DNA from 3 places in the Pseudomonas sp. 910_21 genome. Region 2 is predicted to be linked to each of the others. Evidence: riboswitches for the same ligand, from Rfam matches in the RefSeq annotation. Region 2 holds a riboswitch; each other region holds the start of a gene.

Region 1 (9,439 bases), on a different contig from region 2:
GCCAGCACCTGTTCGGTAAAGCGCCGCAGTTCGAGGTTGTCGATCAGTTCCAGGCGCAGCAACGAGGTGAAGACCCGGAACGGGCTGACGTGCAGGGCCTCTTCATGCACCGCGCGAAAGGCCGTGGAGTGCACCGGCACCCCGGCGGGGGTCAGGTCGTAGTAGCCCACCGGCTGCATGCCCATCACCGCGAACAGCCGGGCCAGGGTTGCCAGCTCGGCGGCGCTGCCGACACGGATGGCGCCGTGGCGCTCCAGGTCCAGGCGCTGCAGTTCGCCGCTGTGCTGCAAGTGCCGGGCAATGGCCGGCTGCTGTTCCAGGACCTGGGCATTGACCTGCGCCACCAGCTCCATCAAGGCGCCGTAGAGGGGCACCTCCTCACGGTACATATCCGACATCGCCCGGGAAAATCCCTGGCGGATCAGATCAGGACTGACGAAGTGCTGGTTGCTCATGGACAGGGTTCCCGTGACAGTGGATCGAGGCATGAAAAGGGCGGGGCGGCCTTGATTCTGCTGGGGGCTGCGGGGGCTGACAAACGAAGTTTCCTCTGAACTTCATTCTGCAAATGAATGCATGGCGCGCGACCCCGCTCCGGCTGGTGGAAGGCTGGAGGTTGAGCGCCGCAGATTCCCGCCGTGCGGGCCCGACCGGGCACGGGTAGGGGGTGTACACTGATGGCGCTTTGAACCCATGCTGATAGACTTTCACCGGTTGATGGGTACCCACTCGATCCACCTTTTCCATCGCTGGACGGAGGCGACTTGGCCCCTGCGCAGTACACCAGAGGGAAGGGACTGTCACTGGCCAGGAGGCTTTACACCTCGCGTACCCTGGGCCTGGCCCTGGGCTTTTTCTGCGTCGCCACGGGCATGTCGCCGCTGCAACCGGCGCCCTGGGTCTGGGGCTTCATGCTGTTCAACGCCTTCGCCTGGCCGCACCTGGCCTATCAGTGGGCCCGATTGTCCCGGGTGCCGTTTCGTGCCGAGTACCGCAACCTGCTGATGGATTCGCTGCTGGGCGGGTTCTGGGTCGCGGCCATGCATTTCAATCCGCTGCCGCTGGCCACCACCCTGGGCATGATGGCGATGAACAATATCGCCCTGGGCGGGGTGCGTTTCTTTCTGGCCGGTTGTGGGGCCCAGGTCCTGGGCATCGGCATCGGCCTGTGGGTGTTCGGGCCGTCGTTCATTGCCCTGACCACGCCGGAGCAGTTGTATGCCTGCCTGCCGATGCTGACCCTGTACCCGATGGCGCTGGGCTACATCTGCTACCAGCAGGCAGTGACCCTGGGTCGGCACAAGCGCGAGCTGCTGGCCCTGAGTCGTACCGACAGCCTGACCGGGCTGCTCAACCACGGCGCCTGGAAGGACCAGCTGGAGATCGAGTTCCAGCGTTGCCAGCGCCAGACCCATGGCGGCGCCATCGCCCTGATCGACATCGATCACTTCAAGGCCATCAACGACACCTACGGCCATGTGGCCGGGGATGTGGTGCTGCGCCAGTTGAGCAAGATCCTCAAGCAGAACCTGCGAGTCAGTGATCAGGCCGGGCGTTATGGTGGCGACGAGTTCTGCGTGATCCTGCCGGACGTGCCGCTGGAACATGCCGCCGACCTGATGGAAGCCCTGCGCGGGCGTTTCGCGGCCCTGGGTTACGAACAGAGTCCGACGTTGCAGGTGAGCTTGAGCATTGGCCTGGCGGCGTTCAGCTCCATGCACGAGGACGCCATGGGTTGGTTGAACGATGCCGACCAGGCCTTGTATGCCGCTAAGACCTGCGGTCGCAACAACGTCACCTGCCATCCGCCGGAACTGCCTTCGCGCAGGGTGTTGAATCCCCTGTAATACCTGCCTCTTGTCGGGCTTGCCCGCGATAGCACCGGGGGTACGCCCCGGGGATGGTGGTGCTCCCTTCGCCGGCAAGCCGGCTTCTACAGAGGCTGTGGTTGGTAGGAGCGGGCTTGCCCGCGAAAGCGTCGGGAGGGACGCCGCGAGGTTGGCGGTGTTCCGTTCGCCGGCAAGCCGGCTCCTACGGGGCGGGGTGCAGGCGCCGGGCCAGTTCCAGCGCGGTGCGGCCGCTGGCGATGCCCGGTACCAGTTGGGTGAAGGGGATGTCGAGCAGCCGCTCCTCGCGCACCGCCCGCAGCCGCGACAGCACCGGGTCACGCTGCAGCAGCTGGCGTTTGCGCGTGGCCGGTGACCACAGGGCGTCCGCCAGGAGCAGCACGTCCGGGTCGTTGTTCAGCAGGGTTTCGCTGTCTACCGTCAGGCGCGGGCGGTCGATGGCGGCGAAGCTGTTGCGGGCCCCGGCGGCCTGCAGCAATACCCCGACAAACCCACGCTGGCCCTGGCTGGCGAGGCCGTTGACCTCGCTGTCCAGGTAGAACACCGCCGGCGTGTCGCGGCCCCGATACAAGGCTGCTGCCGCGGCAAGGTCGGCGTCCATGGCCGCGATCAGTTGCTCGGCCCGGGCTGGCTGATGCAACAGCCGGCCCAGGGTCTGCAGGTCGCGGCGTATATGCCCGAAGTAGTCCTCATCATGCCCGGCGCAGGCCGACTCCAGCAGGTAGCTGCCGACGCCGATGGCCCCCAGGCGCTCCCGGGAGCTGAAGTTGTCGGGAAACGCCGAAGCGAAGCCGCCCACCACCAGGTCGGGCTTCAGGCTGTAGAGCACCTCCGCCGACGGGTATTGCCGGGCGATCACCGGCACGCCGTGGTACTGCCCCTGAGCCTGGGCCCGACTGTCGTCGTCCAGGTAGGCGACGCCGATCATCGATGGCCCGGCGCCCAGGGCCAGCAACAGGTCGGCGCTGTGCTGGTTGAGGGCAACGATGCGCCGGGGGGCGTCCTCGACAGTCCAGGTCTTGCCGCAATTGTCATAGCTGGCCGCCAGGGCCGGGCCGGTCGCCAGCCATAGCAGCAGGCCGAGGATTTTCCTAGGCATCCGCCACCCCCGCATAAGGCGAGGGGATCAGCAGATCCTGCACCGGCTCACCTGCCAGCAGATGCCCTTGCACCAGGCGCACGACCTGGCTGTCGTCGCTGACCCGGTACCAGCAGCCATCGGGGTGCACGGTCAGCACCGGCCCCAGGTTGCAGGGGAACTGGCAGGCGGTGCGAGTCAGCAGCACGCCGCCGGGGGTTTCCATGTGCTCAAGGCGCAGCAGTTCACGGCGCAGGGTCTTCCACAGCGCCAGGGCACCGCGGCGCACGCAGCGCGGGCCGGTGCACAGGAACACCTGCCGGGCATGGGGCGGCACCCGGGACCAGTCCGGGTCGCTGGCCACGGCATTGACCTGATCGCAGGGCAGGTGCCGTTCGCCCTGGGCGATGCTGGCGCAGGCCAGCGCCGCATCCAGCCCGCGACGGCCCAGGGCCTGGGCGGTGATCCACAGCTGCGGCGCCTGGGGGTGGGCCCGGGCCAGGCGTCCCAGTTCATCGCGCAGCCAGTCCAGGTAGGCGCTGTCGGAACTGGGCTCCAGGTCCACCACCAGCAGCGCCGCGCCGTCCTCGGGCAAGGGTTCCTCCAGGGCGGCCCAGAGGCTGTCGAAGCCGTCCAGGGTGTCGATCACCCGGGTGCCGGCGTCATCGCTGCGCAGCGCCTTCAGCTCCCGGCCAAAGGCCTCGCCCAGGGCGCCGCCGTGCAGGCCGGGGCCGACGAACAGCACCCGTTGATAGTCCTTGTGCATGTCGATGGGCCTCAGAAGCGGTAGGTGTAGCGCACTTCGGTAGTGAAGGGGCGGCCGAGGTTGTCCACCGCCGGCGAGCTGCTGGTCATGCTGGTGGTGTAGTCGCGGTCGAACAGGTTCTCCACCAGCAGGCTCAGGCGATGTTGCTGGGCCCTGTCGAGGTAGCGATAGGCATCGGCGTCGACCACCGAGTAGTGGCCGTAGTCGACCTTCTTCGCGCTGTCGATCTGGCCGATGTAGCGGAGTGCGCCACCCACTCCCCACTGACGATCCTCGGACTCGTAGCCCAGTCGCGAGCGGGCGAAGAAGCCGGGGATATTGCTCAGGGTCACGCCGTTGCGCGACTCCAGCAGATTGCGGGTCAGGTCCGCCGAGAGGTTCCATCGCGGGCTGAACTGCCAGCGGCCGTCGACCTCCATGCCGCGCACCTTGATCCGCCCCTCGCCATTGACCCAGTGGATGCCATCGAGGGCGATCAGGTCGTCGATCTTGCGCTGGAAGGCGGTGACGCTGGCGTTGAACTCGCCGGCCAGCAGGCTGCCCTTGTAGTCCAGGCCGAGTTCAGCATTCAGGCTCTTTTCCGGCTTGAGGTTGCGGTTGCCTTGTTCGTAGTCCTCGTTGACGAACAGCTGCTCGGCGTTGGGCAGCTTGAAGGCGCTGCCGTACTGGCCGCGCAGTTGCCAATGGGCATTGAGGTCGTACAGGGAGGTGAGCATGCCCACGGTGGCGCTCTCGCCGCCGCTCATCTTCTCGTGGCGGATGCCCAGGCTCGGATGCCAGTCGGGCAGCGCCGCGAACACCGGCCGCAACTGGGTGTACAGGGCATTGGCCTGGGCCTGGTTATTGTCGATCTTGAGCACATCGTCCTGGCCCTTGAACCACTGGTTGTCGGTGCCGAACACCAGCACATGGCCGCCGTCCAGCTCGGCCTTGCCTTCGGCCTGAACGCCCCAGTCGGTGAAGCCCCAGTAGTCGTTACGGTTCCTGGTCACCAGGCTGCCGTCTTTGAGGCTGTCGATCTTGGTGTAGCGCGTGTCCCAGTCGTTGACATGGCCCTTGATGAAGTAGCTGAAGCGCTCGCTCAGGCGCTGCTCGAAGGTCGCGGTGGCGATCTGCTGGATGCGGTCGTTGGTGGTTTTCTTGTTGTTCACCGGGCGGGCGAAATCCAGGTTGGCATCGCTGTACTGGTAGAACAGTTCCAGGCGCGAATCGTCGGCGAAGCCCTGGATCGCCTTGGCGCCGAAGGTGGTCACTTCATAGGCGCGTTTCTTGTCCCGGGTGCTGGCGCTGTAGGCGCTGTTGCGATAGGGCTGGTAGCCATCGGAGACGTTGTGGCTGACATAGGCCAGCAGGCCCAGGTCGCCCAAGCCGTTGCTGAGGATGCGCTCCACCCGGGCATCGCCGCTTTGGCCCATGAAGCTGTCCAGGCCCAGGTTGACCTCGCCGGAGGTGTCGCGGGTCTGGGGGCTGCGGGTGACGATGTTGATCACCCCGGACACCGCCTGGGTACCGAACAGCAGGCTCTGGCCGCCCTTGAGCACCTCGATGCGCTCGATGGCATTGGCCGGCAAGGTGTCCAGGTACAGGCCGCCGTACAGGCGGTTGTTCAGGCGTACGCCGTCCAGCAGGATCAGGGTGTCGTCGTTGCGGCCCCCCAGCAGGGAATAGGTGCCGTAGTCGAAGGGGCCGTTTTTCGGCGCGACGTAGAGGCCGGGCACGTACATCTGCAGGACCCGGGTGATGTCGCTGCTGGGGCCGGCGCGTTCGATCTGCTGGCGATCGATGATCTCCACCTTGCTGCCGTACCTGGCCATCTCGGCCACGGTGGTGGATTCCACCGAAGGCGCGGAAACGAACTGCTGCTCCAGTTGCAAGCCGCTGTCCTCGGCCAGCAGCAGGGGGCTGAACAGGCAGCCCAGCAGGGCGCCCCCCAGGGAGCAGCGCGGTGCACGCCAGTCGCAGGCAGGGGAAGTGTCGAAGGTTGTTGTCATTCTTGGTCTTCTCGAAAGTGTCTTCGGGAAGCACGCAGGAGAAGGTATCGGCCACAGGCACGCGACCATACCGGCCCATGCCCGCCCACCGCAGGATTGCCAAACAGAAGTTCCAGGCCGGTCTCCGGGCTTGCGAGTCTGGCGGCATTCGCCTTCCCATACCTTGGGTACAGTGGCGTGTTGAATGCAGCACTCGCTTACCGTTGCGGGGGCAGCACCGGACTGGCCCTGAAGGGGCGCACCGGTTTCCCGTTTCACCTCGTGCACGGCGGCATGAGGCACCTGAAACTGGGCGGCATATGAACATTCGCCCCGGCGTTCGTCAATCTCGTGGCTACAGGGGCAGGGCGGCGCCAGGCGCGAGGGCGATGCCGGACGGGCCCAGAGGCCGCGCCGGGCAGGCCAACAGTGGCACGGCGCGTACCGAGTCCCCTGGCTGCAGTTGCAGGCGTTTGGCGGTCAGGCGGTCCACCAGCAGGCAGCCGGCTACCAGGCGCCCGGGGGCGGCGGTGATGCGGCAGCTTTCCAGGCGGCGGTTGTGAATCAGCCACACCGGCGCCTGTTCGTCCGGGCTGCCCACCAGCAAGGGCAGGGTCTGGCTTTCACGCACGCTGCGGATCTTCGCCACTTCGGCCTCGATCAGCGGCCCGCCGTCGAAGATATCGATGCAGCCCTGATGGCTGAAGCCTTCGTCGCGCAGGATGTTCACCGCCTGCTCGGTGCTCTGGTGGGCCTGGCCGATGGCCGCCTGGGCCTGTGGGCTGAGCAGGCAGGTGTACAGCGGCTGGCGCGGCATCAGTTCGGCGATGAAGGATTTGCTGCCATGGCTGGACAGGCGATTGGCCTGCTGGAAGTCCATCTTGAAGAAGTGTCGCCCCAGGCTGTCCCAGAACGGTGAGCAGCCCTGGCTGTCGAGCTGGCCACGCAATTCGGCCACCAGCTTGTCGCCGAACAGCGCCGGGTGCTCGGCGACGAACAGCAAGCGTGCAGTGGACAGCAGGCGGCCGGTGTAGCCCTGGCGCTGGTCGCGCCGCAGAAACAGCGAGCACAGCTGGGATTGCCCGGTCATCTCGTTGCACAGGAACAGGGTCGGAACCTGCTTGTCGATACCCAGCCCCGGGGCTCTGCCACGGGTGATGCCGACCCGGTAGTTGTAGCAAGGCTCGCGCAGGCCGATGGCGCCGCTCAGGCCACAAATGCCGATGACTTGCTGGTCGTCGTCCTCCAGCACGAACAGGTAGTCGGCATCGGCCCGTTCCACCTGGCTGGCGAAGGTGCGCTGAGCCCAGCGCAAGCGATGGGCCAGGCGCTCGGGGTCGGTGGAGAGGTTGTTCAACTCGCGACAGCTGCCTTCCAGCAAGGCCAGCACCCCCGGCAGATCGGTAACGCGGATCGGACGGACGATCATCGGTGGACTCCTTGCAGCGGTCCCGGGCAGCGCAGCAACAGCGGGCAACTCATAACGCGATTCCCCGTACCGGTTCGCCCGGTGTCAGTTGCAGGGCCTGGAGCATCGACAGGTCGAGCCCGACCACATCGCCCGGGGCTTCATCCAGGGGCGCGACAATGGCGCGAAATCCTTGCAGTCGGTCATTGCTCAGCAACCAGTGGCGACCGCGGCCGCTCTGGGGGCTGAGGTAGCTGATCGCGACCCGGCTCTGAACGATCGAGCGTAGCTGGTTGTTGCGGGCTTGCAGGGTCGGTCCGGCATCAAACAGGTCCACATACTGGGTAGGCGCAAACCCCTCGTCGAGCAGGATGTCGCAGGCTTCTCGCGCATCGGGGTGAATCTGTCCGATGCAGTCCTGGGCCGACTGCGGCAGCATCGGGATGTACAGCGGGTACTGGGGCATGAGTTCGGCCAGAAAGCCCCGGCCCTGCAGGGCGCACAGGCGTTCGGCCTCGATGTAGGGCAGGTCGAAGAAGTGCTGGCCCACCGCCTCCCAGAACGGCGATTCGCCGGCAGCGTTGCTGTAGCCGACGATCTCGCTGATGGTGCTCTCGGCAAAACGCTGGGGGTGGGCGGCCATGAACAGCAGACGGGCCCGTGACGTCAGCTGCGCCAGGGGCGTGCCCGACAACGCCGGGTCCACATGGAAGCTGCGCAGCAGGGTCTGTTCGCTGAGGTCCTGGCACAGGGACAGGGTCGGCACCCCGTGCTCGATGTTCAGCTCCCTGGAGCTGCTGATGAAGGGCCGGTTGCGCAGGCTGTAGAACGGCGCGGCAAAGCCCGCCGTGGCGAGAATGTCGGAGCAGCCGTGGAGCAGGCCGCTGGCAGGGTCCTCAAGCACCAGAAAGTAGTTCTCCGGGCCCTGGCTGGCCTCGGCCTTGGCGAAGGACGCCAAGGAGTCGAGGATCTTTTCCCGCAGGCAGGTTTCGTCATCCACCAGGGACGTTACGCCCAGCAGGCGTTCGCGGGCCAGGCGCCGCAGTTGGGGCAGATCGAATAACGCCACGGGACGCAAGGCCAGCATGGGTGCACTCCTGTATCAAGGGCCGCTCGCCCCGGGGGCGAACATTGGCCAGACATCACTGTCGGTTACCACGCAGTTCCACGGCCACGGCATCCGGCGGCCTGTCCCCGGGCGGCTCTTGGCGGCTGCCTCGGGGGGAAGCGCGACGCCATCCGGCGCCGCAGGGAAGTCACTTAGGGTTTGAGCGGATCGGGCAGGGCGGCACCGCTGCCCAGCTTGTTCAGCAGGAACAGGTAGACCAGCCCGGCGACTATCCAGATGGCGCCGAGTTTCTGCGCATCCACGCCCATGTTGTACATGATGGCGCTGACGATCACGAAGCCGATCACCGGGCAGATCAGGTGACGCACCACCTGGCCGGATTTCTGCCGGCGCCAGTAGAAATTGATCACCGTGATGTGCAGCAGCATGAAGCCGCTCAGGGCGCCGAAGTTGACCAGTGAGGTCAGGGTGTCCACCGAGTTGATGAACAGGTAGCAGATCAGCAGCGACAGCACCGCCACCAGGTAGATGCTGATGTGCGGGGTGTTGTGTTTCGGGTGGACCTTGGCCAGCACCTTGGGCAGCTTGCCGTCCCGGGCCATGCCGAACAGCAGGCGCGATACCGCGGCTTGCGAGGTGATGGCCACCGCCACGCCCCAGGCCAGCGCCGTGGCCACCCCGGTGAGGGTCGCCAGCCAGCTGCCGGCGGCCAGTTCGGCGATTTCATAGAAGGCGGTGTCGGCGGACTTGAAGCCCATGCCGGCGGCCAGGTCGGTGGCGATCCAGGTCTGCACCACGAAGATCGCCCCCATCACCACCAGGGTGATCAGGGCGGCGCGGCCGACGCTGCGGCCCGGGTCGCCCTTGACCTCTTCGGCCAGGGTCGAGATGGCGTCAAAGCCCAGGAACGACAGCACCGCAATCGATACGCCCTGCATCAGCATGCCGAAGTGGAAGTTTTCCGGGCTGTACAGCGGCGCCAGGGTCAATTGGCCGTTGCCGGTGCCACCGTGCAGAGCGTTCCAGGCGTAGAACAGGAAGATCCCCAGGACCACCAGTTGTGCCAGCAGGAACAGGATGTTCATCCGCGCGGTGAAGGTGATACCCCGCAGGTTGACGAAGGTAGCGCTGACCAGGAACGCCAGGATAAAGCCGACCTTGGGCACTTCCGGGTACAGGTGGTTGAGGGCCATGGCCGCGTAGACGTAGAGCAGCGGCGGGATCAGCAGGTAGTCCAGGAGCATCAGCCAGCCGGCGAGAAAGCCCACGTGGGGGTTGAGGCCGCGCTGGGCGTAGGAGTA
Region 2 (9,439 bases):
CCAGCAAAGCGTATTGGTGATCGTCGATCAGCTCGGTGGTGGCGTCGAAGGCGAACAGGTTGTCCAGGGTCGCGGCCATTTCGAAGGCGCCCTTGTAACCATGGCGCTTGACCCCTTCGATCCACTTCGGATTGGCCGCCCGCGAGCGGATCACCCGGTTCAGTTCTTCCTTGAGCGTGCGGATCTTCGGCAGGTCCGGCTGGCTGTGGTCGCCGTGGTAGCTGGCGGCCTTGGCGCCGCTGAGGCTTTCCACCGCCGCCAGCATGCCGCCCTGGAACTGGTAGTAGTCGTTGGAATCCAGTAGGTCGTGCTCGCGGTTGTCCTGATTCTGCAGCACCGCCTGTACTTGGCTCAGGCGGGAGGCGAACTGCTCACGGGCGGCAGTGCCTTCGTCGCTGCCGCCATAGGCGTAGCCGCCCCAGTTCAAGTAGACCTCGGCCAGGTCTTCGCGGCTCTGCCACAGGCGGCCGTCGATGGCCCCCTGGACCCCGGCGCCATAGGCCCCGGGCTTGGCGCCGAAGATCCGCCAGCCGGCCTGACGCGCGGCGGTGTCCTGATCCAGACCGGAGGCAATCAAGGCTGCGCGTTCAGCGCGGACTCTGGCCGCCAGCGGATTCATGTCATCGGGTTCGTCGAGGGCCGCCAACGCTTGCACCGCCGCGTCGAACAGGCGGATCAGGTTGGCGAAGGCGTCACGGAAGAACCCGGACACCCGCAGGGTTACGTCAACCCGGGGCCGGTCCAGCAGGCTCAGGGGCAGGATCTCGAAATCGTCGACCCGCTGGCTGCCGGTGGCCCACACTGGACGCACCCCCATCAGGGCCATGGCCTGGGCAATGTCGTCGCCGCCGGTGCGCATGGTGGCGGTGCCCCAGACCGACAGGCCCAACTGCAACAGGTGGTCGCCGTGGTCCTGCAGGTGGCGTTCGAGGATCAGGCTGGCTGACTGGAAACCGATGCGCCAGGCGGTGGTGGTGGGCAGGTTGCGCACGTCCACCGAATAGAAATTGCGCCCGGTGGGCAGCACGTCCAGACGGCCACGGCTCGGCGCACCGCTGGGGCCGGCGGGAACGAAGCGGCCGCTCAAGGCGTCCAGCAGGCCGCGCATTTCTGCGGGGCCGCAAGCGTCCAGGCGCGGGGCGACCACCTCGCGCAACGCCTCGATGATCACCTGCACCGGCTCCCAGCCCGCCTCGTCCAACTGCGCCACCGGGCCCTGGAGCGCGGCTTCGATCAAGGCTGCGGCATACAGCTCCAGGCGTTCGCGCACGTCACCCGCCGTGCGCCACAAGGCCTCGCTGAGCCGTTGCAACGACTGCGGACGGCGCCCGGTCCAGGGTTCGGCCAGGGCGCAGTCCAGGGGATCGAAGCCCAGGCCGAAGGCCTTGGCCAAAGCTCGCAGCAAGCTGGCGTGGGCACCCTTGCCATCGCCCCGGGGAATGCGCAGCAAGGCCAGCAGGGTGTCGATGCGCAGTCGGCCGTCAGGGGATTCGCCGAACACATGCAGGCCATCGCGGATCTGCGATTCCTTGAGGTCGCACAGGTAAGTGTCCAGGCGCGGCAGCCAGATCGCCGCATCGGCGTCGCTGTCGAGCTGCTCGCCCAGTTGCAACTCGCGGTCGATGTGGGTCTCGCGCACCAGTTGCAGGATGTCCCGCTGCAGCTCCCGGGCACGACGTGGATCCAGCAGTTGGGCTTCGTAGTACTCGTCCGCCAGCAGCTCCAGATTACGCAGCGGGCCGTAGGTTTCGGCACGGGTCAGGGGCGGCATCAGGTGGTCGATGATCACCGCCTGGGTGCGGCGCTTGGCCTGGGCGCCCTCCCCCGGATCGTTGACGATAAACGGGTAGATGTTCGGCAGCGGGCCCAGCAGCGCATCCGGCCAGCAACTCTCCGAGAGGCCGACGCCCTTGCCCGGCAGCCATTCCAGGTTGCCGTGCTTGCCGACATGGATCAGCGCATGGGCGCCGTAGGTCTGGCGCAGCCAGAAGTAGAACGCCAGGTAGCCATGGGGCGGCACCAGATCCGGGTCGTGATAGACCGCGCTGGGGTCCACCTGATAACCCCGGGCCGGCTGGATGCCGACGAAGGTCAGGCCAAAGCGCAGGCCAGCGATCATCATCCGCCCGTCGCGGAACATCGGGTCTTGCTGCGGTGCGCCCCAGCGCGCTAGCACGGCCTGACGATTGGCTTCCGGCAAGGCCTGGAACATCACCGCGTAGTTGTCCAGGGCCAGACTTTGCTGACACGGGCGTTGGTCGAGGCTGTCCAGGTCGTTGCTGACCCCGCCCAGCAGTTGCCGGATCAGCTCGCTGCCGCTGGCGGGCAACTCGGCCGGCAGCGGGTAGCCTTCGGCGTGCAGGGCCTTGAGGATGTTCAGCGCGGCGGCCGGGGTGTCCAAGCCGACGCCGTTGCCAATACGACCATCCCGGGTCGGGTAGTTGGCCAGCACCAGGGCAATGCGCTTCTGGCCATTGTCCAGGCGTCCCAGCTCGACCCAGCGTCGAGCCAGTTCGGCGACAAAATCCATGCGCTCGGGCTGGCCGCGATAGCAGACCACATCCGACTGGCTGCGCTCGCTGCGCCAGGCCAGGTCCTTGAAACTGATGGGCCGGCTGATGATGCGCCCGTCCAGTTCCGGCAAGGCAATGTGCATGGCCAGGTCCCGCGGCCCCAAGCCCTGCTCGCTGTCACGCCAGACGGGTTCGTTGTCCTGGGCGCAAATGGCCTGGATCACCGGAATATTGCGCCGGAACGGCCGCAGGTGCGGGGCTTCGGGGCTGGATTGGGCAAAGCCGGTGGTATTGAGGATCACCCCGGCCGCGGTTGCATCCAGCCAGTCTTCCACCTGGCTCAGGCAACCGGCTTCCTTGAGGCTGGCCACGGCCATCGGCAAGGGGTTGAGCCCCGCCGCCTGCAGGCGCTGGCAGAACAGATCGATAAAACCGGTGTTGGCCGCCTGCAGGTGGGAACGGTAGAACAGCAGCGCCGCCACTGCTTGATCGGGCTGCCAATCGGCCTGCCAGTCGCTGAGGGTGGCCTGGCTTTTGTGTGGGTGATAGATCGCCGTGCGTGGCAGGGTCTGCGGTTCGCTCCAGGGGTAGTCGCGCCCCAGCAGGCCGCTGGCCAGGCAACGATAGAAGTTCAAGGCGTTATCGCGGCCGCCCTGACGCAAGTATTGCCACAGGCGATCACGCTCGGTGGCCGGTACCGTGCTCAGGTCGCTGAGCTCCGGGTCCGGGCGATCGTCCCCCGGCACCAGGATCAACTGCACTCCGCGTCGGGACAGTTCCACCAGCCGTTCGACGCCGTAACGCCAGTAACCAATGCCGCCGTGCAGGGAAATCAGGATCACCTTGGCGTGGCGCAGCACTTCGTCCACATACAGGTCCACCGACGCATGGTTCTGCACCTGCATCGGGTTGGCCAGGCGAAAGCTGGGGTAGTCCTCGGGCAATTGCTCGGCAGCGTCCGCCAGCAGCGCCAGGCTGGAGTCGCCGCTGCACAGGATCACCAGCTCGGCGGGGGTCTGTCCAAGGTCGGCAATATTGTCATCCGACACGAAACCGCCGGGCTGGGTCCTGAGCAGGTGCATGGGTTACACGCTGAGGGCGGCGCGCAGTTGCGCTTCGAGCTGAGCGGCGTCCAGTTCCTGGCCGATCAGCACTAGGCGCGTGGTGCGGGCTTCGTCAGCCCCCCACTTGCGGTCGAAGTGCTTGTCGAAGCGCGTGCCCACGCCCTGGATCAGCAGACGCATCGGCTTGTTGGGGATCGCGGCAAAACCCTTGACCCGCAGGATGCCGTGCTTGACCACCAGTTGGGTCAGGGCGTCCAGCAGCAGGCTTTCGTCGGCCTGGGGCAGTTCGATGGAGATGGAATCGAAGGCGTCGTGATCGTGATCGTCGTGGTCGTCGTCACCGTCGTGGTGGTGATCGTGGTGGCTGTGGCGGCCGTCGATGTGCTCCTCGGAGCCGGCGCCCAGGCCCAGCAGCACGTCCAGCGGCAGGCGGCCGCTGCTGGCTTCGATGACTTTGACTGCTGGCGGCAGCTCTTCGGCCACTTCCAGGCGCACCTTGGCCAGGTCTTCGGGGTTGATCAGGTCGGTCTTGTTGAGGATCACCAGATCGGCGCTGGACAGCTGGTCGGCGAACAGCTCATGCAGGGGCGATTCGTGGTCCAGGTTGGGGTCGAGCTTGCGCTGGGCGTCCACCTGATCGGGAAACGCGGCGAAGGTGCCAGCGGCCACGGCCGGGCTGTCGACCACGGTGATCACTGCATCGACGGTGCAGGCGCTGCGGATTTCCGGCCACTGGAAGGCCTGGACCAGGGGCTTGGGCAAGGCCAGGCCGGAGGTTTCGATGAGGATGTGATCCAGATCGCCGCGGCGCGCCACCAGTTCGCGCATCACCGGGAAGAACTCTTCCTGCACGGTGCAGCACAGGCAGCCGTTGGCCAGCTCATAGACCCGGCCACTGGCCTCTTCCTCGGTGCAGCCGATGGAGCATTGCTTGAGGATCTCGCCATCGATGCCCAGCTCGCCGAACTCGTTGACGATGACCGCGATGCGCCGGCCCTGGGCGTTGTCCAGCATGTGCCGCAGCAAGGTGGTCTTACCCGAGCCAAGGAAGCCGGTGACGATGGTGACGGGAAGTTTGGCCAGTGTTTTCATCGGATGCCCCTTGGCAAAGGTGGCGGGCAAACGGGACGAGAGCCGCAGCGCAGGAGCGCGCGGAGATTTCGCCACCGGATCACCCCGCCCGGTTGTAGTGAGAATCTGGGATCGAGGCAGGTCTCCTGGCTGAGGGCTTGCCAGTCATTGGACTGGCGGTTTCTACGCCTTCCCGCAGGCGTTCCGGACGCGAATGCAGTGGCCTTGCAGAAATGAAACCCTTCACAGTTGCGGGGGCAGCCGCGGCATCGACCGCGTTCCCTTCTTAGCTTCGACCGCTGGTCGAAGAACCTCGAAGGCGCAAGGCTACGCAGAGCGCGGGGGACGGTCAATCGGCAATGCGCCGGCGTCCGCAATTGACGACGTTACCCCGGCCATGATTTCCTACGCGCCTTGTTACGGGTGCCCTTCACAGGGTGAAACGGGAAACCGGTGAATCACGTGCTTTACTACAAAAGCCGTGACCAGTCCGGTGCTGCCCCCGCAACGGTAAGCGAGCGAAGTGTCAGATCCACTGTGCCAAGGCATGGGAAGGCGACACTTGCCGGCACGGTCCGACATGACTCGGCCCCTGCCCCTCGCCAGCCCGGAGACCGGCCCGCAACACACACATAACAAACCCGCGGTGGGCGGGCGCTGTTGCAAACCCTGCGTGCCGGTCACGCGGGGTTTTCCTGCGCCACTCTCCCCGCTGACACTCCAGAGGGAAGCGCCATGTCGATCATCAGCAGCACCAGCCATTCCACCAGCAGCACCTCCACCCTGAGCCAGCGCCTGGTGGCCGCCATCGGCGCTTCGCTGCTGGGCGCCTGCCTGGTGTACTTCGCCGGCTTCTCCCATATCGAAGCGGTGCACAACGCCGCCCACGACACCCGTCACAGCGCTGCTTTCCCTTGCCACTGAGACCTGCCGACATGATCAAGCGTATTGCGCAAACCGCAGGGTTCACCGGGTTGCTGGCGGCCTTGCTGCTGACCCTGCTGCAAAGCTTCTGGGTGGCCCCGCTGATTCTGCAGGCGGAAACCTATGAAAAGGCCCCGGCCGCAGAAGTCCATGAACACGCCGAAGGCGCCATGGCCGGCCACAGCCACGACGCCGAAGCCTGGGAACCGGAAGATGGCTGGCAGCGAGTGCTGTCCACCACGGGCGGCAATCTGGTGGTGGCCGTCGGCTTCGCCCTGATGCTGGCCGGGCTCTACACCCTGCGGGCGCCCAGCCGCACCTCCCAGGGCCTGCTCTGGGGCCTGGCGGGTTATGCGACCTTCTGCCTGGCGCCGACCCTGGGCTTGCCACCGGAGTTGCCGGGCACCGCCGCCGCCGACCTGGTACAGCGCCAGGTGTGGTGGGTCGGCGCTGCCGCTTCCACCGCCGTGGGCCTTGCCCTGATCGTGTTCGCCGGCAACTGGCTGCTGAAACTGCTGGGCGCGGCCATCATCGCCGTGCCTCACGTGATCGGCGCGCCACAACCGGAAGTGCATTCGATGCTGGCCCCGGAAGAGCTGGAGGCACAATTCAAAATCGCCTCGCAGTTGACCAACGCCGCCTTCTGGCTAGCCCTCGGGCTGATCAGCGCCTGGTTGTTCCGGCGCAGGAACACGGATCAGTACTCAGCATGATCGAAGTGCGCGCAGCGTCGACCCTGGTGGTCGGCCTGGGCTGCCAGAAAGGCTGCCCGGTGACCACGCTGCGCGCGCTGCTGGATCAGGTGCTGGAAGCCCATCGCATCGATACGCAGCAGGTTTTCGCCCTGGCGAGCATCGACCTGAAACAGGCCGAGCCCGGTCTGCTGGAGTTGGCCGAGCAACTGGCACTGCCACTGACCTGTTTCAGCAGCATGCAACTGGCACCTTATGCCCTGCGCCTCAGCCACCGTTCACAGATCGCCTTTGAACGCACCGGCTGCTACGGCGTTGCCGAAAGTGCTGCCCTGGCCATGGCCGAACAGCTGCATCCCGGCCCGGCCCAACTGCTGATCCCTCGTCAGAAATACGCCCAGGCCACCCTGGCAATGGCCGCTTGCCGGTAAAATCCTCGATAATCCCCCGCCTTGATCATGAGCAATCTTCATTTGAAGCACGGCTCCAGCCCCTTTCTCACAGGAGACAGCCATGACTGTCTATTTCATCGGTGCCGGTCCCGGCGACCCGGAACTGATCACGGTCAAGGGCCAGCGCCTGATCCATCGCTGCCCGGTGATCATCTACGCCGGCTCCCTGGTGCCTCAGGCAGTACTGGAAGGCCACCGGGCTGAGCGGGTGATCAACAGCGCCGAACTGCACCTTGAACAGATCATCGAGGCCATCCGGGAAGCCCATGCCCAAGGACAGGATGTGGCCCGGGTACATTCCGGCGACCCGAGCCTGTATGGCGCCATCGGTGAACAGATCCGCTGCCTGCGGGAGTTGGGCATTGCCTTCGAAATCGTCCCCGGAGTCACCGCCACAGCGGCCTGCGCCGCGCTGCTGGGGGCCGAGCTGACCTTGCCGGATGTGTCCCAGAGCGTGATTCTCACCCGCTATGCGGACAAGACCGCCATGCCTGCCGGTGAGGAATTCGCCAGCCTGGCGGCCCACGGCGCCACCATGGCGATTCACCTGGGGGTCAATCACCTGGAGAAAATCGTCGCCGAGCTGCTGCCGCACTACGGCGCCGACTGCCCGATTGCGGTGGTGCATCGTGCCACCTGGCCGGACCAGGACTGGGTCCTGGGGACCCTGGCCGACATTGCCGAGCAGGTCGCGGCCAAGGGTTTCCGGCGCACGGCGCTGATCCTGGTGGGCCGGGTGCTGGCCACGGATGTTTTCAGCGAGTCGTCCCTGTATCGCGCCGGACACGCGCACCTCTATCGCCCCTGACACCTCTCCCCCTTTGTAGGAGCTGGCTTGCCAGCGAAGGCGTCCTCGGTATCGGTGCAAGGCTCGGGGGCCCATTCGCCGGCAAGCCGGCTCCTACGGAAGCTTTTTTGGGGGGGGCTGGCTTGCGGGCATAAAAAAACGGCGCTCACGGGGCGCCGTTTTTTAGTTCGCAGTGAACGCCTTAGTAGTAGGCGTTTTCTTTCTGCGTATGGTCAGTGACGTCGCGGACGCCCTTGAGCTCGGGGATGCGCTCGAGCAAGGTGCGCTCGATGCCTTCCTTCAAGGTCACGTCGGCCTGGCCGCAACCCTGGCAACCGCCACCGAATTGCAGCACGGCGATGCCGTCGTCAACGACGTCGATCAGGCTGACCTGGCCGCCGTGGCTGGCCAGCCCCGGGTTGATCTCGGTTTGCAGGTAGTAGTTGATGCGCTCGTTGACCGGACTGTCGGCATTGACCATCGGCACCTTGGCGTTGGGCGCCTTGATGGTCAGTTGGCCGCCCATGCGGTCGGTGGCGTAGTCGACCACCGCATCATCGAGGAAACCTTCGCTGAAGGCGTCGATGTAGGCGGTGAAGCTCTTCAGGCCAAGGGCCTTGTCTTCGGGTTTCTCTTCGCCCGGCTTGCAATAGGCGATGCAGGTCTCGGCGTACTGAGTCCCTGGCTGGGTAATGAAGATGCGGATGCCAATCCCCGGGGTGTTCTGCTTGGATAGCAGATCAGCCAGATAATCGTGGGCGGCGTCGGTAATGGTTATGGCGCTCATGGTGGTTCCTCGCAGACGTGGGCGCAGTTTACGCCAATCGACGCCGCTGACAAAGTCCTAGTATTTTTGTCGGGATAGACCTTGGTATAGGGCATCCCCGGGCCCCGTCAGTAGGCGGCCCGAGGACAGATAGCGGCCCTGTATCAGAGGTTTTCGTAACGGTTCATGTCCATGACGCCGGCCTCGACCGGGTCGACTTCCTGTAGATAGCGGGTCTGGTCGTGGAAGTACTGCCAGAACTGCGGATGACTGCGGCGAATCCCCCAGCGATCGACGATCTTCTCGAAGCCGGCAGCGTCCCGGGCCTCTTGCATGGCCTGGACAAACGCCGGCACCTGCTCGGTGGGAACGTTGAACATGAAGTTCGGATAACTGCTGAGAATGCCCGGGAAAATGGTCAGGGTGTCCAGGCCCGGCTGGTAGCGTAGCGACTCGCCCAGCATGAAAGCCACGTTACTGTGGGCGCGATTGCGCAGCATGCTGTAGAACTCGCGCTTGCCGCTCGGGGCCTGGACCCGCAGCAGGGTGGCTTCCGGCAACTGTTCGATGACCTTGAGCCCCGCCGCCGGGCGCGACGCCAGGCTGCTCAGGGCCTGCTCGGCATCCTGCAGCGCCGGGTCGATATTGGGCCGCGAGCAATAGGCACTGTCACAGCGATTGATCGGGTCGGGCTTGGCATTGAGCTCGCCATAGCGCGCCAGCAACTGATGGGCGAAGTCTTTCTTCGGGTCCTTGGGGTCCAGTTTCAGCGCGCTGCGCTTGTCATCGTCGATGGACTCGTAATCCAGCCACATCTTGAACTTGCCGCTGTTCTGGTACCAATCGTCGAGGAAATCCTCGCGGGTACCGGCGGGCATCAGGCGCAGGAAGTTCTGCTCGGCGCCGTTGCGGATCAGGTCGAAGTACAGCCGGGTCTGGGCCTGGTGGGAAACGTTGCCGAACACATCGAAATTCACTGCCAGCTGATAATAGGTGCGCTCCAGCAGCGGGTAGTCGAACAGCCACATCGTCTGCGGCACCTCGCCGATCAGGCCCTTGGTCACCGAAGCACTGTCGAAGTGACGGAAGATGCTCAGCAGCGCGTTGTCGTTGCCGGCCCACAGGGTTGACCAACTGGGTGCCGGAGAGTCTGCATAGAAGTCGCGGCGC
Region 3 (9,439 bases), on a different contig from region 2:
GGCGACGGGTGAATGTTTTGCCGGGGCTTGTGGTCACAGCCTTGCTCGCAGCGGTTCATGGGTGCTGTTTCAATCGTTTTTTGTCGTCGGGAATCTTCCATGCGTCTGGGTAAATTTCTATTTGTGGGCTGTTTGTCATTGGTCAGCCTGGCGAGTCATGCCGAAACCCTCAATGGCTTGTATCAGGTGCGTGAGCCGGTGAGCAGTCAGTCGCCCGAAGAGCGCGACCAGGCCACCCAGCGAGCACTTGAAACCCTGGTGCTGCGCCTCACTGGCGACGCCAAGGCTGCACAAGGGCCCGGTCTGGCTGCGATCCGCAAGGACCCGCAGCAGATCATCAGCCAGTATGGTTATGACGCCGGGCCGCCGGAAAGCTTGCAGGTGGACTTCGATCCGGTCAGCACCGATCGTGCCCTGCGCCAGGCGGGGCTGTCGTTGTGGGGTAGCAACCGGCCGTCGATCCTTGGCTGGTGGCTGAGTGATTCAACCGAGGGCTCCAGCCTGGTCGGGGATGGACAGGCCAGTGCCGCGCCCCTGCGGCGAGCAGCTCAGCATCGTGGCTTGCCTTTGCGTTTGCCTCTTGGCGACCTGGATGAGCAGATTGTCGCGACGGCGCCGAATCTTGAAGGCGCCGATCCGGCTCCGCTGCGTGAAGCTTCTGAGCGCTATGGTGCAGATGCGCTGTTGGCGGTACATGCTCGTGAAGAGGGCGGCCAATGGCAGGCCAAGTGGCGGTTGTGGCTCGGCGATCAGAAAGAGCAGGGCACCGTTCAGGGGGCTGATACCGCTGCTTTGGCGGATGGCGTATTGCTTGCGGTGAGTCAGCGTCTGGCGCCGCGTTTCGTTACCCGTCCTGGTGTTTCCAGCGAGCAGTTGCTCGAAGTGCAGGGCATGACCCTGGAGCACTACGCAGCCTTGGGGCACCTTTTGGAGCCTTTCGGTGCGCAGTTGCAGAGTATCGACGGTGACCGGGTCGTCTATCGGGTCAACGGCAGCGCGGAGCAACTGCGGGCGCAGTTGTCCCTGGCCAAGCTGCAAGAGATTCCGGCTGGTGAGGCGCTGGCGCCTCAGGTGCCTGTGCAAGGTGCGCAAGGCTCGGCGCCAGCCGCTGCTGCGGCGACACAGGCGCAGTTGCGCTTTCGTTGGTAGCAGGTTGATTTCCTTCTATATAGAAGCAGGAGTGGTTTATGGCTGATACGCGTCGTTGGGTCTGGTTGGGTGGAGTGCTCCTGGTCTGTGGGTTGGTCTACCTGCTGCACCCGATCCTGAGTCCGTTCCTGGTGGCGCTGTTGTTGGCCTATCTGTTCGACCCGCTGGTGGATCGCCTGGAAAAATGGGGGCTGTCCCGTACCTGGGGCGTGGTGGCTGTGTTTGCGCTGTTCACTCTGATTGTGATGACACTGCTGCTGGTACTGGTGCCGATGCTGGCCAAGCAGTTGCTGCGATTGTATGAGTTGGCGCCGCAGATGCTCGACTGGGTACAGCACTCGGCAATGCCCTGGGTGCAGTCCCGGTTGGGGCTGGCGGATGGCTTCTGGAAGTTCGACAAGGTCAAGGCTGCCATCAGCGAGCATATGGGGCAGACCACGGACATTGTGGGTGTGGTGCTGAGCCAGGCCACCGCTTCGGGTCTGGCGCTGATCGGCTGGCTGGCCAACCTGGTGCTGATCCCGGTGGTCAGCTTCTACCTGTTGCGGGACTGGGACCTGATGATGGCCAAGATCCGTAGCCTGTTGCCGCGCAATCGCGAGGAGCGGGTGATGTCCCTGGCGGGTGAATGTCACGAGGTGCTGGGGGCGTTTGTCCGCGGGCAATTGCTGGTGATGCTGGCTCTCGGGGTGATCTATGCGGCAGGGCTGATGCTGGTAGGGCTCGAATTGGGCTTGTTGATTGGGCTGATTGCCGGTTTGGCGGCGATCGTGCCGTATATGGGCTTTGTCATAGGTATTGGCGCGGCGCTGATTGCCGGTCTGTTCCAGTTTGGTGGCGACCTGTACCCGATGCTCGGCATCGTTGCGGTATTCATGGTGGGGCAGGCGCTGGAGGGGATGGTGCTGACGCCGCTGCTGGTGGGGGACCGGATTGGTCTGCACCCAGTGGCGGTAATCTTCGCCATCCTCGCTGGTGGCGAACTGTTCGGGTTTACCGGGGTGCTGCTGGCTCTGCCAGTGGCGGCAGTGATCATGGTGCTGGTACGCCATGTGCACGACCTGTACAAGGACTCGGACCTCTACAGTGGTGCTGAAGACCCCGAACTGTAAGGGTGGCGAAGGGCTAGATGATTAGGGGCGCCCCGGGCGGGCGTTCCTTCATGACTATCGACCTGCTGCTGTCCAGGCTGTCAAAGAATCCCCTTCAGCCCGTTTCGACTGACGCAAACCTTTGATTTTGCTTGTGGTCTGCTGCATTGTGCGCTCGGCGTCACGGGTATAAACTTTGCAAACTTTACACAGAGGCCACTAACGGTTCCTTTGGAACTGTTCAGTCAGCATGAAACCGATTCAGCTGCCCCTAGGTGTGCGTCTGCGTGATGACGCCACCTTCATCAACTACTACCCAGGCGCCAATGCCGCTGCACTCGGCTACGTCGAGCGCCTATGCGAAGCCGACGCCGGCTGGACCGAAAGCCTGATCTATCTCTGGGGCAAGGACGGCGTAGGCCGTACTCACTTGCTGCAGGCGGCGTGTTTGCGTTTCGAGCAGTTGGGGGAGCCTGCGGTTTATCTGCCGCTGGCAGAGTTGCTGGATCGTGGTATCGAGATTCTCGACAACCTTGAACAGTACGAACTGGTCTGCCTGGATGATCTGCAGGCGGTGGCCGGCAAGGCGGATTGGGAAGAGGCACTGTTCCATCTGTTCAATCGCTTGCGCGACAGTGGCCGACGCTTGCTGATCGCGGCCTCGACCTCGCCCCGAGAGTTGCCAGTGAAGCTGGCGGACTTGAAGTCCCGTCTGACCCTGGCGCTGATCTTCCAGATGCGTCCGCTCTCCGATGAAGATAAATTGCGTGCCCTGCAACTGCGTGCGTCCCGTCGTGGACTGCACCTGACCGATGAAGTCGGGCATTTTATTCTGACTCGCGGCACTCGCAGCATGAGTGCTCTTTTCGAGCTGCTCGAACGTCTTGATCAGGCCTCGTTGCAAGCTCAGCGCAAACTGACCATTCCCTTCCTGAAAGAGACCCTAGGCTGGTAAAACCGGGGCCTGCAGAGTTTCCCTGGTATGCGTTCGGCATATTTCAGGCGCCAGAAAACGCACCTTTGGAAGGGTTTCCAGAGGCGGGCGAACTTAAAATGGGCTTAAAGCCTTAGATGTACGGAAGAAACTCATAAGTCACATTCTGATCGATTGAATTTGCAAATGAGGGCGATAGAAGGCATAGTCGCGTCTTCTTTTATTTCAAGCCACGGTCGTGCCCATGCTAAATCGCTTCGCACCCCTCGTGCCTCTCGCACTCGTTACCCTGTTGTTTGGTTGCGCTTCTCACACACCGGTGTCTCAGCAGCAGCCCGTGCAACAGGCTCAAGTCTCCGCAAAAAACCAGTCTTCCGCTGTTTACCAGGAAGAGCTGGCAACTGAAAAGGAACTGGCAGAGTTCTCTGACAGCAAGCCTTACCAGTTGCCAGTTCTGGCTGACAGCATCCTCGAGCGCGGCATGTCCTTGATCGGTACCCGTTACCGTTTCGGCGGTACCTCGGAGGCCGGCTTCGATTGCAGCGGTTTCATCGGTTATCTGTTTCGCGAAGAGGCGGGCATGAACCTGCCGCGTTCCACTCGCGAAATGATCAACGTCAAGGCTCCTCTGGTCGCACGCAACAACCTCAAGCCGGGTGATCTGCTGTTCTTCAGCACCAATGGCCGTGGGCGCGTCAGCCACGCCGGTATCTACCTGGGGGATGATCAGTTCATCCACTCCAGCAGTCGTCGCAGTGGCGGCGTGCGGGTCGATAGCCTGGGTGACAGCTACTGGAGCAAGACCTTCATCGAAGCCAAGCGAGCCCTCGCCATGGCGCCGACTGTAGTCACTGCACGTAAATAAGCAGACTATTTGTAGGGCGAAGTTAAAGTCTTACTTGAAGTTTGGCGTGTAGACGCTAGAATCCTGATCTATTGTTGAAACTAACCGCGTAAGCCCTGCTTACGCGGTTTTGTTTTCAGTACCACGGCAGAGAAAGCCGCATCCCGATCAGGATTGTTCAGCTTATGTCGACCTCGGCCCGTTTTGCGCTTATTGCCCTCGCTGCACTGCTCAGTGCCTGCGCCAGCCGTACACCGCCTCCGGCGCCTGTGGTACGTGCTCCGGTATTCAACTCCTCCCAGGCTTTTTCTCCGGTTGCCGAAGACGTGCTGTTTCGCGCCTTGGGCCTGGTAGGCACGCCTTATCGCTGGGGTGGCAATACTCCGGACTCCGGATTCGATTGCAGCGGTCTGATTGGTTATGTCTACCGCGATGCGGCGGGTATTTCCTTGCCGCGCTCGACTCGGGAAATGATTGGCATGCAGGCGCCGGATGTGGGCAAGAATGCCTTGCAGACCGGTGACCTGATCTTCTTTGCCACCAATGGCGGTTCTCAGGTCAGCCATGCCGGGATTTATGTTGGCGAAGGACGTTTCGTGCACGCCCCGGCCACAGGTGGCACCGTTAAGCTCGACAGTCTGTCCAAGGCCTATTGGCAGAAGGCCTACCTGAGCGCCAAGCGTGTACTGCAGCCGGAACATCTGGCGCACAATCCATAAGCCTTCCCTGTCGAGGTGCTCGTGACTGCTCGTACTCTCAACCTCGACGATGCCCTTTATCAGTACCTGCTGGACGTTTCACTGCGTGAGACGCCCCTATTGCGTCGTTTGCGTGACGAAACCCAGGCGCTGCCCAATGCGCGCTGGCAAGTGGCGCCGGAACAAGGGCAGTTCCTCGCGCTGCTGATCAAGCTCACCGGTGCTCGCCGGATCCTCGAGGTCGGGACCTTCACCGGCTATAGCGCCTTGTGCATGGCTCAGGCGCTACCCGACGACGGTTCGTTGACCTGTTGTGACATTCCCGGTGACTACAATGCCACCGCCCGTCGTTACTGGAAGGAGGCGGGAGTCGACCAGCGTATTGACCTGCGCCTGTCGCCTGCGCTGGAGACCCTGGCTGGCCTGGAGCAGGCGGGCCCGCTTGAGTCTTTCGATCTGATCTTTATCGATGCGGACAAGGCCAATTACCCGGCCTACCTGGAGTTCGCCCTGCGTTTGCTGCGAGTTGGGGGGCTGGCGGTGTTCGACAACACGCTATGGAGCGGGCGAGTGCTGGAGGCGAATGCCGCCAGTGAGGATACCCGAGCCATCCAGGCGCTCAATCGTGCCTTGAAGGATGACTCGCGCATCGACTTGTCACTGCTGCCCCTGGGGGATGGCCTGACCCTGTGCCGCAAGCGCTGAACTCAGGGCGCCTTGGCGGCGGATACCCGCCAGATCTTGTTGCCGACATCATCGGCGACCAATAGGCCTCCTTGCTGATCGATGACTACCCCGACCGGGCGCCCCAGGGCTTTTTCATCGGCATTGAGAAAGCCGCTGAGTACGTCGATTGGTTGTCCCTGGGGTTTGCCCGCGCTGAAAGGCACGAATATCACCTTGTAGCCGCTGTGGGGCTTGCGGTTCCAGGACCCGTGCTGGCCGATGAAGGCGCCTTCTGTAAAGGGGGCGGGAAGTTTGCTGCCTTCGGCGAAGGTCAGGCCCAGTGAGGCCGTATGTGGGCCTACGGCGTAATCCGGAGCGATTGCCTTGGTCACCTGCTCGAGATTTTGTGGCTTGACCCGCACGTCCACGTGTTGCCCGTAGTAACTGAAGGGCCAGCCATAAAAAGCCCCGTCCTTGACCGAGGTGATGTAATCCGGAACCAGGTCGCTGCCGATTTCGTCGCGCTCATTGACTGCGGTCCATAGCGCTCCGCTGACCGGCTCCCAGGCCAGGCCATTGGGGTTGCGCAGGCCGGTGGCGAACAGGCGATGCTTGCCACTGGCGCGATCCACTTCCCAGATGGCCGCACGGCCTTCTTCTTTATCCAGGCCATTTTCCCCAACGTTACTGTTCGAGCCGACGGTGACATACAGCTTGCTTGCGTCCTTGCTGGCGATGACGTTCTTGGTCCAGTGGTGGTTGAGTGTGCCGCCGGGGAGGTCGAGCACCTTGGTGGGGGCTGCGCTGATGTGGGTGTCACCGTTCTGATAGGGGAAGCGCAGCAGCTTGTCGGTGTCCGCCACATACAGATCATTGCCCACCAGGGTCATGCCGAAGGGGGAGTTGAGGTTCTCCAGGAACAGGCTGCGGGTTTCCGCCACGCCGTCGTGATCCTGGTCCCGCAACAGGGTAATGCGATTGGCGCTGGGGACGGCTGCGCCGGCTCGGCCCATTACTTTTCCGGCGATCCAGCCACGAATGCCCTGACTGTCATCCGGCTTGGGTGGTGCATTGGTTTCAGCCACCAATACATCGCCATTGGGCAATACATACAGCCAGCGTGGGTGGTCGAGGTTTTCGGCGAAGGCGGCAACCTGGGTGCCGGCTGCGGCCGTGGGTTTTGCGCCTTGGGGCCAGCCGATGGCAGGGGCAATATTGACCGTGGGGATCAGCGTGGGATTGGGTTCCGGCAGCTTGGGGTTCGGTCCGGTGCCGTCTGAGACTTGCAGGCTGGAGGTTTCGCCGCAGGCGGTGAGGCCGGCGGCGATAACGATAAGCAAGGTGTGTTGAAGCTTGAGCATGCTGATTTCCCTATGAGTGCACGAACGTCGTAGTCATAGAGGAGCATAGCCAGTCGATGGTTCCGCCTGATCAGCGGGCCTCCTTGAACAGTACGGCAATCCCCGGATGGTAGTGGCCGCTTTCGTTATGCAGCTTGCGGTAGGCGTAGGGGAAGTACCAGGCTACGGCGCAGCAGTGCTCCTTTTGCAACTCGTCCAGCATGTCCTGAAGTTCTTCGGGAGAGGCGCTGTGCTGGGCTTTTTGCGGGGCTACAAACAGGCAGCCGAGCCTCAGGTCGCTGGGATAGCTGATCTTTTTGGCGTCACTGGCAATGTCCAGCAATGGCTGGGTCAGGTGCAGGCTGTTGACCCGTGGCCAGCGCTGAGTGGTCTGGATATAAGCGCGTTCGTCCTTGGTGGCCAGATACAGGTCGGTACGAGCGTTGCGAGCACCTTCCTCCTGCTGCTTCTTGCTGGGGCTGTGTTCCAGGCTGATCATCTCCGCCATCCAGGCGGCCGCGGAGAGTAATCCCAGGTTGGCCTTTTCATCGAACCAGTACGGGGTTTCGTTATCGCCGCGGACTGCGTTGTAGCGGTCAATGCAATCGAACCAGCGTTCCAGCATCGGGCGCAGGAATTCCAGCTTTGGATTGCTGATGATCATGCCTTGCATCGAACTCACCCCTTATTGTTGTGTGGCAGGACCTGGGTCCCGGAATGTGGCTATTTGATATCACCGCTCTGAGTGTGGCACAAGATTGGCGCCAGTTTGTTGATGCAGTGCAGTTTTGTGCGATGTGCGACGGCCGGCTTTAATTGACGCTCCACCCCCAACCCTCTAACCTTCGCGACTTGTTTCAGGTGCTCTGTGGCCCGTGGTCGACAGAGTGAAACAGGGAAGCCGGTCAGTGCCTGTTCCAGCGATGGACACGGCAACGATTCCGGCGCTGCCCCCGCAACGGTAGATGAGTCAAGGCTGTGCCAGATGCCACTGTGTCGATGACATGGGAAGGCGCGCAGCCCGGCAGCGATGCCCCTCATGAGCCCGGAGACCGGCCTGATCCATCCAACGGCATCACGGTGGGCGATGCCAGGCTAGCGCCGTCTCTTTCTTTTCCTGCCCGCCGTTCCCCAGCCCCAACGGAGAGCTGCCCCATGAGTGAATCCCCCGATCGTGACGAACGCCATCTGGCGCGCATGTTGCGCAAAAAAGCCGTGATCGATGAGCGCATCGCCAACTCGCCCAACGAATGTGGTTTGTTGCTGGTGCTGACCGGCAATGGCAAGGGCAAGAGCAGTTCGGCCTTCGGCATGCTGGCGCGGTCCATGGGCCACGGTATGCAGTGCGGCGTGGTGCAGTTCATCAAGGGCCGTAACAGCACCGGCGAAGAGTTGTTCTTCCGGCGTTTTCCAGAGCAGGTGCGGTTTCACGTGATGGGTGAGGGTTTCACCTGGGAAACCCAGGATCGCCAGCGCGACATTGCTGCGGCCGAAGCGGCCTGGGCGGTATCCAGGGAGCTGCTGAACGACCCGGAGATTGGCCTGGTAGTACTCGACGAGTTGAACATCGCCCTCAAGCACGGCTACCTGGATCTGGATCAGGTGCTCAGTGACCTGCAGGCCCGTCCCCCCATGCAGCACGTGGTGGTAACCGGCCGCGGCGCCAAGCCGGAGATGATCGAGCTGGCGGATACCGTCACTGAAATGGGCATGATCAAGCATGCGTTCCAGGCCGGTATCAAGGCGCAGAAAGGTGTTGAGCTGTGAGTGTGAATTCATGACCGATGTTCGTCATTGCCCGGCGGTATTGATCGCCGCACCGGCTTCCGGCCAGGGCAAGACCACCGTGACCGCGGCATTGGCCCGTTTGCACCGCAACCAGGGGCGCAAGGTACGGGTATTCAAGTGCGGTCCGGATTTTCTCGATCCAATGATTCTTGAGCGAGCCAGCGGTGCTCCGGTGTACCAGCTGGACATGTGGATGGTCGGGGAGCAAGAAAGCCGCCGCTTGCTTTGGGAGGCTGCGGGCGAAGCGGACCTGATTCTGATCGAGGGGGTCATGGGGCTGTTCGACGGCACGCCCTCCAGCGCCGATCTGGCACGGCATTTCGGAGTCCCGGTGCTGGGGGTGATCGATGGCACCGCCATGGCCCAGACCTTTGGTGCGCTGGCCCTGGGACTGGCCCGCTATCAGCCGGACCTGCCGTTCGCTGGGGTGCTGGCCAACCGGGTAGGCACCTTGCGTCACGCGCAGTTGCTTGAAGGCAGCCTCACCGAGGGACTGCGCTGGTATGGAGCCTTGTCCCGGGAGACTGGCATCGAGCTGCCCAGCCGCCATTTGGGGCTGGTGCAGGCCAGCGAACTGAATGATCTGGACCTGCGTCTTGATGCCGCCGCTGCAGCCCTGGCCAGCAGTTGCCAAGTGGCACTGCCGCCGGCTGTGAGCTTTGCCGCACCCACGCCGGAGCCCTGCGAGCCTTTGCTGGCGGGTGTGCGAATCGCCGTAGCGCGGGATGAGGCGTTTGCCTTTACCTATGGCGCCAACCTGGATCTGTTGCGGGCCATGGGCGCGCAGTTGAGCTTCTTCTCGCCGATTCATGACACCGAGTTGCCGGAGGCGGACAGTTTGTACCTGCCCGGTGGCTACCCCGAATTGCACCATCAGGCACTGGCGCAAAACACCGCGATGCTGGGCGCTATTCGTGCTCACCATGGTG

Evidence for each region. Region 2 has a riboswitch for cobalamin ahead of FW796_RS17410 (CbtB domain-containing protein). Riboswitches for the same ligand answer to the same signal wherever they lie in the genome.
Region 1: it holds a riboswitch for cobalamin, as region 2 does, so the genes downstream of both, FW796_RS30820 (TonB-dependent receptor plug domain-containing protein) here and FW796_RS17410 (CbtB domain-containing protein) in region 2, are expected to answer to the same signal.
Region 3: it holds a riboswitch for cobalamin, as region 2 does, so the genes downstream of both, cobO (cob(I)yrinic acid a,c-diamide adenosyltransferase) here and FW796_RS17410 (CbtB domain-containing protein) in region 2, are expected to answer to the same signal.

Annotation. Positions count from the first base shown of each region.
Region 1 is NZ_VXCY01000013.1:73,998-83,436, reverse strand. It holds gene hglS (2-oxoadipate dioxygenase/decarboxylase HglS) at 1-455, opposite strand, end outside; gene FW796_RS30835 (diguanylate cyclase) at 765-1,847, shown strand; gene FW796_RS30830 (ABC transporter substrate-binding protein) at 2,032-2,946, opposite strand; gene FW796_RS30825 ((2Fe-2S) ferredoxin domain-containing protein) at 2,939-3,691, opposite strand; gene FW796_RS30820 (TonB-dependent receptor plug domain-containing protein) at 3,703-5,751, opposite strand; cobalamin riboswitch at 5,781-5,983, opposite strand; gene FW796_RS30815 (arginine N-succinyltransferase) at 6,017-7,090, opposite strand; gene FW796_RS30810 (arginine N-succinyltransferase) at 7,140-8,156, opposite strand; gene FW796_RS30805 (APC family permease) at 8,330-9,439, opposite strand, start outside.
Region 2 is NZ_VXCY01000005.1:152,250-161,688, forward strand. It holds gene cobN (cobaltochelatase subunit CobN) at 1-3,595, opposite strand, end outside; gene cobW (cobalamin biosynthesis protein CobW) at 3,599-4,669, opposite strand; cobalamin riboswitch at 4,768-4,979, opposite strand; cobalamin riboswitch at 5,053-5,285, shown strand; gene FW796_RS17410 (CbtB domain-containing protein) at 5,384-5,572, shown strand; gene FW796_RS17415 (CbtA family protein) at 5,584-6,285, shown strand; gene FW796_RS17420 (cobalamin biosynthesis protein) at 6,282-6,695, shown strand; gene cobM (precorrin-4 C(11)-methyltransferase) at 6,778-7,524, shown strand; gene nfuA (Fe-S biogenesis protein NfuA) at 7,706-8,290, opposite strand; gene FW796_RS17435 (fatty acid cis/trans isomerase) at 8,434-9,439, opposite strand, start outside.
Region 3 is NZ_VXCY01000002.1:730,024-739,462, forward strand. It holds gene FW796_RS08485 (DUF2066 domain-containing protein) at 100-1,149, shown strand; gene FW796_RS08490 (AI-2E family transporter) at 1,188-2,261, shown strand; gene hda (DnaA regulatory inactivator Hda) at 2,491-3,195, shown strand; gene FW796_RS08500 (C40 family peptidase) at 3,419-4,039, shown strand; gene FW796_RS08505 (C40 family peptidase) at 4,204-4,737, shown strand; gene FW796_RS08510 (class I SAM-dependent methyltransferase) at 4,759-5,421, shown strand; gene FW796_RS08515 (PQQ-dependent sugar dehydrogenase) at 5,424-6,743, opposite strand; gene FW796_RS08520 (hypothetical protein) at 6,814-7,395, opposite strand; cobalamin riboswitch at 7,565-7,797, shown strand; gene cobO (cob(I)yrinic acid a,c-diamide adenosyltransferase) at 7,878-8,489, shown strand; gene FW796_RS08530 (cobyrinate a,c-diamide synthase) at 8,500-9,439, shown strand, end outside.